DNA from 2 places in the Marinomonas sp. ATLA20 genome. Region 2 is predicted to be linked to the other one. Evidence: predicted binding sites of a transcription regulator. Region 2 holds the regulator's gene; the other holds the start of a gene.
What was found. The regulator sigma-54, encoded in region 2, starts transcription at its own class of promoters, with help from an activator protein. The targets are predictions, from matches to a motif close to TGGCACNNNNNTTGCTNT.

Region 1 (7,931 bases), on a different contig from region 2:
AATGCCTCTTCCATACGTAACAACTTATCGCGTTCGCCTTCGAGCATTTTATCAACGGGAATGCCTGTCCATCGCGACACCACGGTCGCAATTTCTTCCTCTGTCACTCGCCTTTTTAACAATCGAGTTTCTGTTGTTTCTTCTGTTTTACTGGCTTTTTCAATCTCGGCCTCTAACATTGGAATCACGCCATACTGTAGCTCTGACATTTTCGCTAAATTACCACTTCGACGGGCTTCTTCCATTTCATGGCGAACTGACTCCAACTCTTCTTTGAGCTTTTGCGCACCTTGAACGGCGGCTTTTTCAGCATTCCAGATTTCTTCCAAGTCAGAAAACTGCTTCTGTAAGCCATCAATTTCAACATCCAGTTCAGCTAGTCGCAGCTTAGATGCTTTATCCTTTTCTTTCTTTAAGGCTTCTTTTTCAATCTTTAACTGAATTAAACGGCGCTCTAAACGGTCCATATCTTCCGGTTTAGAGTCCATTTCCATACGAATACGACTGCCCGCCTCATCAATCAGGTCAATCGCCTTATCTGGCAACTGCCTATCGGTTATGTAACGCTGAGAGAGCTTGGCTGCAGCAATGATGGCGGAGTCGGTAATGTCTACGCCATGGTGAACTTCGTAACGCTCTTTTAGCCCCCTCAAAATAGCGATGGAATCAAGTACACTTGGCTCCTCCACCAACACTTTCTGAAAACGTCTTTCTAATGCCGCGTCTTTTTCAATAAACTGTCGATATTCATTCAATGTGGTGGCACCAACACAATGCAACTCACCACGAGCAAGCGCGGGCTTAAGCATATTGCCTGCGTCCATTGAGCCTTCCGACTTGCCCGCGCCAACCATGGTGTGAATTTCATCAATAAACAAAATCACTTGCCCTTCTTGCTTTGCTAACTCATTAAGCAAGGCTTTTAGGCGCTCTTCAAATTCACCACGGTATTTGGCACCCGCGATCAGGGCCGCCATATCAAGGGACAAAACGCGTTTATTTTTTAAGCCTTCAGGTACTTCTCCGTTAATAATTCGCTGGGCCAAGCCTTCTACAATGGCAGTTTTACCCACGCCAGGCTCACCAATCAAAACGGGGTTATTCTTACGACGACGCTGCAGGACTTGAATCGTACGACGAATTTCATCATCTCGACCAATAACTGGGTCCAGTTTGCCTTCTGCCGCTCTCGCTGTTAGATCAACCGTGTACTTATCCAACGCTTGACGACTTTCTTCTGCATCAGGGTCATTCACCGAATCACCGCCACGAATACTATCAATCACAACAGCGATATCCGCTTTTGTCACACCACTCGCTTTGAGGCTTTTGGCAAGATCATCTTTGCCATCAAACATAGCCATCAACACAAGTTCGGATGAGATATACTGATCTTTTCGCTTCTGCGCTTCTTTATCCGCTAAATTAAGCAACCGCCCCAATTCTGGAGACATCTGCACATTGCCATCATGGTCATTCACTTTGGGAAGACGAGTTAATAACTCATTTAAACTTTCGCGAAATTTAGCGACAGGAATACCAGCTTGCTGAAGGATTGGACGAGTACTACCACCCTGCTGATCTAGCAAGGCCTTCATCAAGTGAAGCGGCTCGATATAAGAATGATCCTGCCCAAGTGCAACGGACTGGGCATCGGAAAGCGCTAGCTGCAATTTACTGGTTAAACGATCTATACGCATGATCTAACATCCTCTGTAACATAAGATGGAATATTTATATTAAAAGCTTAATAGCCCCTAAAAATTACTTTTCAAGAGCTCGGGTGTCATTTTTTTGACACCTATCAATAAAACACAATATTTCTAACCATCTATCCAAATAACAGAGGCCATTCGCCCTGTTTTACCATCGCGCCGATAGGAATAAAAACGCTCATCATCAGTAAATGTACAATAATCACCTCCATAAATCTGTGTCACGCCTGCAGCCACTAAACGCTGCTTGGCCAATAAATACAAATCACCTAGCCATTTACCTTTTTGCTGGGCTGGTTTGAAAGCCGCTTCCGCATCGGGAATAATCGACATAAATGCTTCTCGCACCTCTTCTCCGACTTCAAATGCATCAGGACCAATTGCCGGCCCTAGCCAAGCCATGATAGGCTCTTTTTCATCGAATTTCGCTAAGGTAGACTCTAAAACGCCGGCACAAAGCCCACGCCAACCAGCATGAGCCACCGCGACCTGCGTCCCAGCTTGATTGCAAAAAAAGACAGGCAAACAATCGGCCGTCAGCACAGCACAAACTTGATTTACAGTATAAGATACCGCGGCATCAGCACTTTCAGGCAATACACTGCAAGGTAAAGGTGCCACATCAATTCCATGCACCTGATTTAGCCAAACAATAGAGTCTGGCATCCCTACATGTGATGCAAAGAGTTGACGATTTTGCATCACATGTAGGGGATCATCCTGAACATGGAGACCTAAATTAAGCCCATCAAACGGGGCGCCGCTTACACCTCCAATACGAGTAGAAACATAAGCACGAACGGATGATGGCGCAGGCCAACTAGGACAAATATAAGAAGAGGCGTTAGAAGACATAACTATCTCCAAAAATAAAAAAAGGCAGCCAAAGCTGCCTCTAAACATACAATTTAATTAAAAATACTCAGAGTCATTACTACCAGACTCTACCGTATCCTTTTTAAGTGCATCCAATAATTTCTTCATATCAGCTGGCAAATCAATTTCCCATTCCATCCATTCACCCGAAATAGGATGAGAAAGCTCTAACTTCTTGGCATGCAACGCCTGACGACGGAAGTGACGCAATTCCTCTTGTAACTCTGGAGAACACGCTTTTGGCATTTTCAAGCGTCCACCATATTGAGGATCGCCTACCAATGGATATTGAATAAACGCCATATGAACGCGAATTTGGTGCGTTCGTCCAGTTTCTAGTTTTAAACGGATATGTGTATGGTTTTTGAAACGCTCAACCAAACGATAATGTGTGACTGCATCTTTACCGTTTACAGGCTCTACCGCTTGCTTTTGGCGGTTATGTGGGTGGCGGCCAATTGGCTCATCCACTACACCACCGCCAGTCATTACACCAATAGAGATTGCTTCATACTCACGCCCCATGCTGCGCTCTTGCAGCTGAGTCACAAGATCGGTTTGTGCGGCCAACGTCTTGGCAACCACCATTAGACCTGTTGTTTCTTTATCCAGGCGATGCACAATACCCGCGCGCGGAATATGAGCCGTCTCTGGTGCATGATGAAGAATTGCGTTCATCAGGGTGCCATCTCGGTTACCCACAGCAGGGTGAACAACCAAGCCCGCCGGCTTATTAATAATCATAATGTCGTTATCTTCATAAACAACATCAAGGTCCATTTCTTGTGCTTCATGCTCTTCTTGAGCCTCGATCACGACGTCTAATGTCACCACTTCACCACCAAATAATTTCTCTTTTGGCTTAGTGATTTTTCCATCAACTTTCAAGGCTCCTTCTTTAATCCAGCCTTGAATTCGTGAACGGGAATAGTCGCTAAACAATTCTGTTGCGATCTGATCGAAACGGTTACCACCCAAATCGAACGGAACTTGGGCTTCTTTTACTATGCGCTCTGCCATACAATGTACTTTAATCTGTTGTTTTCAGCTCAATAATTTTATCATTGGGCTTGAATGTGAAAAAACGTGTAGCGCCTTGCACTTCATCATCTTTCGCAATATAACGCTACAAAATGCCGATTAAGGCTTATCTACTACCATATCAAGGTTTTGATTATACATGGGATTTCATCACTCGTTGCTCCGATTCTCTGGAATAGTAAGTTTTTCTTTATTCATTGTTGCTTGTTCAAGCAAACAAGTACAGGAACCAGACCTTCCAGAACGCGTCTATTACGACAAAGCTCAACAAGCTCTGGAAGAAAACCTTCCCACGACAGCCATTAAGCACCTTAAAGATTTAGATTCTCGATATCCGTTTGGCGAATTTAGTATTCGCGCAGAATTAGATCTAATTTACGCGCAAATGGAGGCAAGTGATTTCATTGCCGCTCATGCGTCTGCTGAACGCTTTATCAAAAATCACCCAGAGCATGACTCAATTGATTACGCTTATTATATGCGTGCTTTATCAACCTACAAAGGCGCAGAGAGCTTAATGTCTCGCTACCTGGGTCTAGACCCAAGCGAAAGAGACTCAAAAGAGCTAACTAAAGCCTTTAATGAGCTCGCTGATTTCACGTCTCGCTTTCCGAAAAGTACATACGCTCCGGATGCAAAAGCACGAATGTATTATTTACGCGAAATGGTGGCTCGTCATGAACTACAAGTGGCGCATTATTATTTAAAAAGGAAAGCGCCACTTTCTGCCCTACGTCGTAGCCAAGAGGTTATTCAACACTATCCAAGTACACGATCTGTTGAGGAAGCCCTAGCTATTAGCATTCAATCTTACAAGGATTTGAATGAACCAGATTTAGCGCAGACTAATCTTGCAGTGTTAAAACAAAACTTCCCAAACACACTACATATCGATGATCAGGGAAAATTCATCAAACTTAAATTGCCAAGTGATGCCGATCCAGGATTTTTATATTGGGTAACGTTTGGGCTCATCGAATAAGCCGTATCTAATTGGCATATTGGTTTGCAGGGTAAAGAGTATTTTCTTGCCCTGCTTGCCAGGCTGGATACTTTACCATGACCACTGAATTAAATATTTCCGAATTTACAAAACTAACCAACCAACGCTTAACATTATTATATTGAGATGCATCAAACCATTTCTGATTAACCGCTGCAAACTGACGTATGAACGGAAAAACAGCAATATCAGCCAAACTCATCTTGTCTCCAAATAAAAAGTTCCTTTCGCTTAAACGCTTATCCAAACGAGACAAAAAGACCTCACCTTTATCACGATAGTAGTCTTCACTGTATTCAGGATATCGATCTGCGTACTTATAACGATCTAACCAGTATTTGAAAAAGTGATCATTATAAGTTATCCAAGCCTTCATTCGATTTCTTCGAATACTATTCGATGGCCATAGCTCATTTACGGCTTTCTTGTAATCAGAGCTGGTAAGCGCCCAGAAAATGATATCAAGACTTTCTGGATACCTCGTCCCATCAATATCAACAAGCTGAGGCACACTGGATCGTCCGCCTAATGACAGCAACTCAGGAGGCTTAGACCTCAAAACCACCTCACGTAAATGTACAGGCACACCCAATAAGGCAATCATATATCTAGACCTAATTGCATAAGGGCAGCGTCTGAACGAATACAGAACAGGTAACAACATAACCTCCTTTTTCTAAAAAATCACAAGCATAAAAAAACCATGCCTTTTAATAAACATCTTATACAAAGTAAGAGGTTCACACGCATGGTTTTTGATCGATTAAAAGCTCAATTAAGCTGGGGTAACATTCTCAGCTTGAGGACCTTTTTGCCCTTGAGTTACTTCAAATGTTACTTTTTGACCTTCTTGCAGAGTACGACGGCCCGTTCCATTTATAGAACGAAAATGAACAAAAACATCTGCTCCACCTTCACGCTCGATAAAACCAAAGCCTTTTTCATCGTTAAACCATTTTACAATACCTGATACTAACTGACCTGACATAACAACCTCATTTTTATGTTGCTCTTAAATGAGCAATCTTTTAACTACACTAAAAGCAACTTAGCTTTGAGTAATTCCCTAATGTTAAGCGTTTTAAGCCAATAATAATCTTAAAAACACACTAACTAATTGATAATAAGTCGTTAATAGCAAAATAGAAAGTAGACTAAAAACAAGTATTGTTAAAAAAAGTAATAACACCTAGATGAAATATTAGCCAACTCCATTCTATTAAGTGAAAACCATAACCCACATTAACCCTCCACCAAAACGGTGCATAAATAATCCATGACACCAAAAGGCACCAAATAATGGCATAAATGGAACAATAATTGCTTAAAGCAGATTAAGCTTTAAATTCATCAATCCAAAACACCAATTAAGCCCCAAAAAAGAGCAATTATGGATGATAGCAAACCTTTTCGGTGCAAAGACAAACGTTAGGAGCCACGTGTGACATCCACAAACAGTGCAGTAGAAATGCTAGTTTCCAGTTCAAACACCCTTTTTATATTACTTGGCGCCATAATGGTGTTCGCCATGCATGCTGGGTTTGCTTTTTTAGAAGTTGGGACAGTAAGACATAAAAACCAAGTAAATGCGTTAGTCAAAATAATGACGGATTTTGCTACTTCAGCGCTCGTTTATTTTTTTATTGGCTATCAAATCGCTTATGGAGTCAATTTTTTTGATAGCGCCGCCGTACTATCGCAAGAGCACGGTTATAGCCTAGTGAAGTTTTTCTTCCTCATGACCTTTGCCGCTGCGATACCCGCCATCATTTCAGGTGGCGTCGCTGAGCGTGCTAAGTTTTATCCTATGCTGATTTCCGCAGCGGTAATTGTTGGTATTGCCTACCCACTTTTTGAAGGCATTGTATGGAATGGCAATTACGGTCTTCAAGATTGGCTAACCAAACATTATGGCGCCCCTTTTCATGATTTTGCAGGCTCTGTTGTCGTTCATGCTTTTGGTGGGTGGGTTGCGCTAGCAGCCATAGTATTACTTGGCACTCGTCGCGGCCGCTTTAAGCATGGAAAGCTAGTTGCTTTCGCACCATCAAACATCCCATTTTTGGCATTAGGCGCCTGGATTCTTTGCATAGGCTGGTTTGGCTTTAACGTTATGTCCGCACAAACGCTAGAAGGGGTAAGTGGCTTAGTCGCTGTAAACTCTTTAATGGCCATGGTCGGCGGCATTATTGCGGCCATGCTGTTTGGTAAAAATGACCCAGGCTTTATCCATAACGGCCCATTAGCAGGCTTAGTCGCTATCTGCGCAGGTTCAGACATCATGCATCCTATTGGCGCATTAGTCACAGGCGCATTTGCTGGTGCTATATTCACCACTCTCTTTACTGTTGTTCAACAAAAATTCAAAAACACAGATGATGTTCTTGGTGTTTGGCCACTTCATGGTGTTTGTGGGGCCTGGGGAGGCATTGCCGCAGGGATTTTCGGATCTGAATCACTTGGTGGACTAGGTGGCGTTAGCTTCCTCTCTCAGCTCTTAGGAAGCCTAGGGGGAGTTGTGATAGCAGCGCTGAGTGGGTTTATTGTTTATGGAATAGTTAAGTCTGTAAGTGGTTTACGTCTCAGTGAAGAGGATGAATTCAACGGCGCTGATTTATCAATTCATAAAATTGGCTCTATTGGCAAAGAATAACACTACTTTTGTTGGGCCTGATGGCGGTTCATTGTTTACTACACCGCCATCAGGCTTTTTCATATTCTAGTTCATTTTAATGAAGGGTATAATTGCCTATTTATCAATAGCGAAGACTCTAATGAAAATCTGGTTACTCACCCATAGCGAAGAACTCAAAAAGCCTTCAGGTACAGGAAAGCTAGTAAAAGAGGTACTGAATGATGAGTGTGAAGTCGTCGTATGGTCCAGAGTTTCACCAAGCATAGATATCTTAAATCTATCTCCTAGTAACACATTACTCATTTACCTATGTAAAAACGAACAACAAAGATTCTGTGAGGATATTTCGCAGTCAATCAACAACATCATTATAATTGATGGAACTTGGCAACAGGCTCAGAAAATATACAATAAATCGCCCTATCTACATAAGTTTAAACACTATGAAATTCAGGGCGTGACATCTATATACACAAAACGTCGTAATCAAAAAAATATCGGCCTTTGCACTGCTGAAGTTGCAACTCAACTATTAAACGAATATAAACATCCAGCAACATCTACCCTATTCAATAAATTTATTGAATTTAATCAGTAACACTTATTCTTATCTCACCCAAATGCTCAACCCAAGCCAGCATTTCATCACCAGCAACCACAG
Region 2 (7,931 bases):
TTGATACTAATGGAGACGGTACCGCTGACTTAACTGGTTGTCAGGCTGGTTGGGGTTGTGAGGGTGTTATTGAACATCAGCTAGATGCGTTCGGATTGCGTGATAAAATCACTCATAATCAGGGTCAATACGCGGCCATTATTTCTGACACCATTGCTCGTTTCAATGAAGGTGAGTCGATCTTTTATTACACTTGGACGCCATACTGGGTATCTGGCAAGCTTGTTCCCGGTCGTGACGTTGTATGGTTAGAAGTGCCTTATTCTTCTAATCCAAATGGTACTGATACGGCTCTACCGAATGGCAAAAACTACGGTTTTGATATCAATAGTGAACGAATTGTCGCGAATAAAGCGTTTGTTGAAGCAAACCCAGCGGCTAAAAAATTATTCGAGATCATGAAACTACCGATTAATGCAGTGAGTGCCGAGAATATGCTGATTGCTGATGGTGAAGATTCTCAGCGTGATATTGCTATTCATGCGGATAATTGGATTAGTGCCAATCAATCGACGTTTGATGGCTGGATTTCAGCTGCCAAGAAAGCGGCGAAATAAAGACACTTAGCTAGTCAGGTTTTGACTCTTCTAAACCATAGAAGATTCGTATCTTAATGCTAGTTACTTAAAAAGGATGCTGTATTTATACAGTGTCCTTTTTTATTTTTTAAAATTGGTAAAGGTAGACAGCTTTTCTTGCTTGTAACAAAAATTCACTTGGTCATTTGTGCTGCTTAAAACTATACTGTATATCCATACAGTATTTTGGTGTTTATCATGCGTGTGACTTATCTTGGTGTGTCTGAGTCGGCGGCGTTTATCGCGGCCAATAGTGTGCGAATCCCGCTTTATGTGGATTCTGTGTCGGCGGGTTTTCCTTCTCCCGCTCAGGACTTTGTTGAAAAATCCTTAGATTTAAATGAGTTCTGCGTGGCGCATCCGAATGCCACGTTCTACGTTCGTGCTCAGGGCGATTCGATGGTAGAGGCGGGCATCCATTCGGGCGATGTCTTGGTGGTGGATCGTTCGTTAACGGCTCGTCATGGAGACATCGTCATCGCCTGCATTCATGGGGAAATGACGGTGAAGACGTTGGAACTAAAGCCCAATGTGCTGCTTCGCCCGAAGAATAAAGCTTATAAAGCCATTCATATTACCGAAGAGTCTGAACTGGAAATTTTTGGTGTCGTCACGGGCGTGGTTCGTAAGTACGAGCGTCATTAATGCAAACGGTCTTTGCCTTGGTCGATTGCAATAACTTTTACGCCAGTTGCGAGAAGCTGTTTCGGCCAGATTTAAAGCATACGCCTGTTGCTGTGTTGTCGAATAATGACGGCTGTATTGTGGCGCGTTCCAAAGAGGTAAAGGCGCTGGGTATTAAGATGGGCGTGCCGATGTTTCAGGTGCAGGACGAGATAAGAAAGTTCGGCATTGTGTGCTTTTCGTCTAACTATGCACTGTATGCGGATATGTCTAATCGGGTGATGTCGATCTTAGAAGAGGAAGCGCCACGGTTGGAAGTGTATTCCATCGATGAAGCCTTTATGGACTTAACGGGCATTGATCATGTGACGGATTTACTGGCGTTTGGCAAACAAGTAAAAGCCAAGGTCGATAAGTGGACGGGCATTACGGTAGGTGTTGGCATCGCGCCAACCAAGACGCTGGCGAAGTTGGCCAACCATGCGGCGAAGAAATATCCAGCGACTGGCTCGGTGGTGGATTTAATGGACCCAGAGCGACAAAGGCGCTTGTTGGCTTTGTTGGATGTAAGTGATGTTTGGGGTGTTGGTCGTCGTACTACGACAAAGCTAAAGGCGAGGGGGATCAGCACAGCGTTGGATCTGGCGAATGCCGATCCTAAATCCATTCGTAGTGAGTTTTCTGTGGTGTTGGAGCGAACCATTCGAGAATTGAATGGGGTATCCTGCTTGGATTTAGAGTTAGTCAGGCCAACAAAGCAGCAGATTATTTGCAGTCGGTCATTTGGTCATAAAGTGACAGAAAAGCGTGAACTACGGGAGGCTATTGCTAAGTACACGACCAGAGCTGCCGAGAAACTACGTGGCGAAAAACGCCTTTGCCGTGTGGTTAGTATGTTTATTCGTACCAGTCCTTTTATTCCTAACGAACCGCAGTACGCGAAAACCCTTTCCGCTGAACTCCCCAACCCAAGCGACGACACTCGAGACTTATTGGAAGTGGCGGAGGTGTTGTTTCACCGACTTTGGCGTGACGGTTTTCGTTATATGAAAGCGGGTGTGATGCTTGCCGATTTTTACGAGCATAACGCCTTTCAGCAAGATTTGCTTCGAGCGGATAGTACGAAAGTAAACTCCAAAGCGCTTATGAGTGTAGTTGATCAAATAAACCACAGCGGCCTCGGTAATGTGTTTTTTGCCTCGCAAGGCGTCTCACCTCAATGGTCAATGAAACGCGAACACTTATCGCCAGGGTACACGACTAGGTGGGATGAACTACCCAAGGTTTGGTGAGGCTTTTTGTTCGCTGCTTCACGATAACACCTGATTTAGAAATAAAAAAACCGCCCAGAAGACGGTTTTATTGTTTAGTGCTTTGGACTCAGTAATCAGTCTTTGCTGACGAACTTCATAGAGATGGAGTTGACGCAGTGGCGGATGTTGTTTTCAGTGAGTCTTTCACCTTCAAATACATGCCCTAGGTGGCCTTCGCAGTTGGCGCAGACGATTTCTACGCGTCGACCGTCCGCATCAGGAACACGTTTTACTGCATTAGGGATCTCATCGTCAAAGCTTGGCCAGCCGCAATGAGAAATGAATTTGTGTTCTGAAGTATAAAGGGGGGCGTCACATTGGCGACAAACATAGAGGCCGCCTTCCATTTTGTCTGTGTATTCTCCGGTAAAGGGACGCTCTGTGCCTTTATCAAGAATGACACTGGCTTCTGCAGGGGTCAGCTTGTTGTAGGGTTTACTCATAAGACTTGTTCTCCTGTCACTATGATGGACGTTGTCGATATAAAGTATGTCATGTCTTATCGTTGCAGAGTATGACAATAAATTGCACGGTGAGTTCGGTTTTTTGTGAGAGACGTTTTTTTAGAGTTAATAACAAAAAGCCCATCTCATTAAAGATGGGCTTTTGAAGGTTTGATGCGTTATTAAGGCGTAGCTGGTCTTGGTGTTTACTCTGTTAGACCAAGACGCTTTTCTTCAGCCTCGCGCAAGAAGCGGAAAAGCTTTTTACGGTTTGTAGTGTTGCCTTCTTGAGACACTTCTTTTTGAGATTGACGAATGAGCTGTCTAAGAAGTTGGATGTCTTCAATTTGAGGGTTTTCCTCTAAGTATTGAGACAGCTCTTCTTTGCTGTTTTCACCGATTAGCGCATCTCGTTTGATCTCAAGCTGATGAAATAGCTTGTTGTAAGCGGCAGAGGTGGAATCAAACAATGCTACGCGATGCGCTATGGCTTCGTGGTCTTCTGTGCGCATTACCTTGCCGATGTATTGAAGGTGTCTTCTCATGGCTTCGTGTTTTTTGATTCGGCCAGCTTCAACGAATGCTTCGCGCAATGTGTCAGACATTTCTACTTTTTTAAGTTGGTTTTTGCTTAAGGCAAGTAGTTTTTTACCAAGATCTTGCAGGGCTTCCATTTCACGCTTGATCTGGGTTTTGCTCTTAGGGATTTCGTCTTCGTTTTCATATTGATCAAAGTCTGTCATGGGAACCTATATTAGAAAAATAGTAGCGAGACCAAGGAAGGATAAGAATCCAACCACGTCGGTCACGGTAGTCAAAATTACGCTGCCTGCAAGGGCAGGGTCGATGCCAATTTTTTTCAGCAAAATCGGCAGAAGTGTACCAGTGGTGGCTGCAAATAGCAGATTTATTATGATAGCTCCCGCAATGATATAGGCAATCTTGATGTTGTCAAACCAAAGTGCGGTGAGCGCGGCAATAACGGTTGCCCAAAGTAGGCCGTTAATGAGCCCAACAATAAGTTCTCTGTTGAGTAGCCAACGGGTGTTGGTGGAACCAATTTGGTTGAGTGCGATACCACGAATGACCAGAGTGAGTACTTGTGATCCGGCAATGCCGCCCATGCTGGCAACAATGGGCATGAGTATGGCGAGTGCGACAACTTGGTCCAGAGTGTCTTGGAATAAACCTATTACATACGATGCGGTGAAGGCTGTTATTAGGTTTATACCAAGCCACACTGCACGTCGCTTGGTGGTTTTCATGATAGGGGCGAAAGTATCTTCGTCGTCATCAAGACCCGCCATGCTTAACATGGAGTGTTCGGCTTCATCACGGATAACGTCAACAACGTCATCGATGGTAATACGGCCAAGTAATTTTTTGGTTTTTCCATCAATGACGGGAGCGGAAACCAAGTCCATCTTTTCAAAAAGTTGTGCTACTTCGCTGGCTTGGGTTTCTGCGTCAATAACAGTAAATTCGGTCTCCATGATATCGCGCACTGTGGCGTTGATGTCAGAGACTAATAGTGTGGTCAGGGGCAAGGTGCCTAGCAAGCGATCAGAGCGGCTGACAACAAGTAGGCTGTCTGTCATGTCTGGTAGAGAGTTGTGTCTGCGTAGGTAGCGAAACACCAGGTCGACGGTGATATTCGGACGTATGGTGATGGTGTCCGTGTTCATCAAGCCGCCGGCAGAATCTTCCGAGTAGCTTAATAGTGCTTCAACTCTTGTTCTGTCTTGCGTCGTCATGGACGCAAGCACTTCTTTTACTATTTTTTCTGGTAGATGTTGTAGTAAATCGGCAAGGTCATCGCTTTCAAAATGTTCGGATACGGCGATTAATCGCTCTGTATCCATGTTTTTCATGAATTGTACGCCAATATCTTCGCTCAGATATTGCAGTACTTCGCCTTCATTTTTGGCTTCAATTAGCTCCCAAAGAAGCTTACGTTCTTTGGGAGGGGAGGACTCTAATAGGCGAGCAACGTCCTGAGCTGGCAAAGCGCCGTTAAGTAAATAACGGATTTGCATGGTGGCACCAGATTCGAGCGATTCGGTGACCGTTTGCAGGTGGTTAAGCGTGTTTTGCTCTGACATTGATTCCTTACTCGTCTTCACCAAAACGATTGTTAATTAATTCTATCACCGCTTTAATTGCGTCGTTTTCATCTTCACCGTTGGTTTTGACACGAATTTCAGTGCCTTTGCCAGCGGCCAGCATCATCATGGCCATAATGCTTTTTCCATCAACATTGCGGCCTTCTTTTTCTATGGTGATGTCGCAAGAGAAACGAGAGGTTGTTTCAACCAGCTTGCCCGCTGCGCGAGCATGCAAGCCCAGTTTGTTTATGATTGTGACGGACTCTTCCTGCATGCTTATTACCTATATTAATGAGTCAAATATATTGAATAGTTCTTCACTGCTTTGTGCCGCACGTAATTTATCCAGTGATTCTGGAGATTGTGCTAACTCAGCGATTTGAGCCAATGTAGAAAGGTGTTGATCGCATTCTTGAGGTGGCACAATCAGCGCAAATATTAGGTCGACCGCTCGTTTATCGATAGAGTCAAAATCAATTGGAGTTTGCAGTGACATGACAACGATAGCTGTGTGGTTTGCCGACTCTAGACGACAATGCGGAATGGCAATGCCATTACCAATGCCTGTACTGCCTAGTTTTTCTCGGCCAAGTAGTGCGTCATAGATTTCTTCGTTGTTGCAATGAAGGCGGTTGGAAGCGACTTCAGCAAGGCTCTCAAGGACGCGTTTCTTACTAACAATGTCTTGTTTTGCGAGAACAAGTTCTGCTTTTAATAATGATTTCAAGGACATGATAAAATGGTATCCGTTTAGATCAGTCGTTTTCGTTCATTGGAAGGAGGGATGTTCATCGCCTCTCGATATTTGGCTACAGTACGTCGCGCAACCTGTATGCCTTGGTCTGCTAAAATAGCCGCTAGCTTGTTATCACTTAATGGCTTTTTCGCTGGTTCATCTGACACAAGCTTCTTAATCATAGCTCGTATTGCGGTAGAAGAACATTCTCCTCCAGAGGCGGTATTCACGTGGCTGGAGAAAAAATATTTAAGCTCAAAAATACCTTTTGGTGTGTGCATGTATTTTTGCGTCGTCACCCGTGAAATGGTTGACTCATGCATACCCACTTCTTCTGCAACATCATGAAGCACCATGGGTTTCATGGCTTCTTCACCGAGTTCGAAAAAATCAATTTGTCGACTTACAATGCAGCTGGCCACTTTCAATAATGTTTCGTTGCGGCTCTGCAAGCTCTTCATGAACCATTTTGCTTCTTGAAGAGAGGTTTTGATGTAAGTGGCGTCTTCTGTAGTTGCCGCTGTGCTCGCCATCGCAGAATAGGTTTCATTGATTTTGATTGGCGGTAGGGCGTCGTTGTTTAGCTCAACTTGCCATACACCATGACGCTTTTTCACTGAAACATCAGGAATGACGTAATCTGTATCATCTGCGTCGATCACTGAACCTGGGCGCGGGTTAAGCTGTTGAATCAAGTTGACGACTTCTTTTAGCGCTTCGTCTTTTAGTTTTGTCTTGCGGCTCAGTTGTGCGAAATCTCTATTACCTAATAGTGGCAGGTAATGGTCAATAAGGTTGTACGTGCTTTTGTAAAGTGGATGACTCTGGAAGGCTTCTAGTTGTACTAGAAGGCAGTCGCGTAGGTCGATTGAGCATACGCCAACAGGGTCGAAGCGTTGCAGTCTATGTTGCACAGCAATGACTTCTTCTATTTCTAGGTCTTCTAATTCGATGCCAAGGGACTCACAAATGTCATCGGTAGAAATGCTTAAGTAGCCATCAGGTTGAACGCATTCAATAATGGCATAAGCAATTTCAATGTCACGGTCTGACATGTGAGTTAAGTTCAATTGCCAAATTAGATGGTCTTGGATACTTTCAGCTGGAGCGTTGCGACTTTCGAAGTCTCCGTCACCTTCATAACTATTGTGATCACTGACAGCAGCAGAACTTTGATAGGTGTCATCCCAGTTACTATCGATAGATAGTTCTTCGGGGATGCTTTCAGTCCACTCTGATTCAACGCGTGCTTCTTCGTTGTTATCGACGGTTGTCTCAGGGGCACTTTTGGATTCTATGCTGGCTGGTATTTCGTTATGCAGTTGTTCGTCGTCGTCTAGCTCAAGCAGCGGGTTAGATTCAAGGAATTCGTGTATTTCTTGTTTTAAATCCAACGTAGAAAGCTGCAGCAAGCGAATAGCCTGTTGCAGTTGAGGCGTCATTGTCAGCTGTTGGCCGAGCTTTAATTGTAAAGACTGCTTCATAGAGCAACTCTTTCTTCTAATTGAATGAATTGGAATGAGTTGTGCATACTACTCCCTTTCTACAGCAATGATAAGGGGTTACAGACGGAAGTCGTCACCTAAATAGACCTTTTTGACTTGTTCATTGTTAATGACGGTATTGGCGTCACCGGATGCAATAATGTAACCATTGCCAACAATGTAAGCTTTGTCACAGATGTCTAGAGTCTCTCTGACATTATGGTCGGTAATTAGAACGCCGATTCCACTCTCTTGGAGGTGTTTAATAATGTGCTTTATATCTCCGACCGAAATCGGGTCTACGCCAGCAAAGGGTTCATCAAGTAAGATGAATTTTGGGTTCATCGCAACGGCTCTGGCTATTTCTACTCTGCGTCTTTCTCCGCCTGATAATGCCATGCCTAGGTTGGTGCGAATATGAGTAATGTGAAACTCTTCAAGAAGTTCTTCCAGTCGCTCATTTTGTTGTGCTTTTGTTAGTTCTTTGCGTGTTTCTAAGATGGCTAGAATGTTGTCTTCAACGGTCATCTTACGAAAAATTGATGCTTCTTGTGGAAGGTAGCCGATGCCTTTTTGCGCACGTGTATGCATAGCATCGCCAGTCACATCGACACCGTCAATAAAAACGCCACCCGCATCATTTGTCAC

Region 1: a site for sigma-54 is predicted at 5,945-5,962, ahead of AC2A4J_RS13910 (ammonium transporter). Genes of this name have one in related genera too.

What each region holds. Positions count from the first base shown of each region.
Region 1 covers NZ_JBXUKU010000007.1:224,570-232,500, forward strand. The annotation lists gene clpB (ATP-dependent chaperone ClpB) at 1-1,700, opposite strand, end outside; gene pgeF (peptidoglycan editing factor PgeF) at 1,824-2,570, opposite strand; gene rluD (23S rRNA pseudouridine(1911/1915/1917) synthase RluD) at 2,628-3,611, opposite strand; gene AC2A4J_RS13895 (outer membrane protein assembly factor BamD) at 3,772-4,614, shown strand; gene AC2A4J_RS13900 (glutathione S-transferase) at 4,622-5,299, opposite strand; gene AC2A4J_RS13905 (cold-shock protein) at 5,411-5,623, opposite strand; gene AC2A4J_RS13910 (ammonium transporter) at 6,077-7,288, shown strand; gene AC2A4J_RS13915 (DTW domain-containing protein) at 7,368-7,868, shown strand; gene AC2A4J_RS13920 (fumarylacetoacetate hydrolase family protein) at 7,858-7,931, opposite strand, start outside.
Region 2 covers NZ_JBXUKU010000009.1:66,163-74,093, forward strand. The annotation lists gene proX (glycine betaine/L-proline ABC transporter substrate-binding protein ProX) at 1-557, shown strand, start outside; gene umuD (translesion error-prone DNA polymerase V autoproteolytic subunit) at 777-1,223, shown strand; gene umuC (translesion error-prone DNA polymerase V subunit UmuC) at 1,223-2,494, shown strand; gene AC2A4J_RS15065 (methionine-R-sulfoxide reductase) at 2,590-2,958, opposite strand; gene yjgA (ribosome biogenesis factor YjgA) at 3,165-3,701, opposite strand; gene mgtE (magnesium transporter) at 3,708-5,060, opposite strand; gene AC2A4J_RS15080 (HPr family phosphocarrier protein) at 5,068-5,337, opposite strand; gene ptsN (PTS IIA-like nitrogen regulatory protein PtsN) at 5,347-5,796, opposite strand; gene AC2A4J_RS15090 (RNA polymerase factor sigma-54) at 5,814-7,283, opposite strand; gene lptB (LPS export ABC transporter ATP-binding protein) at 7,362-7,931, opposite strand, start outside.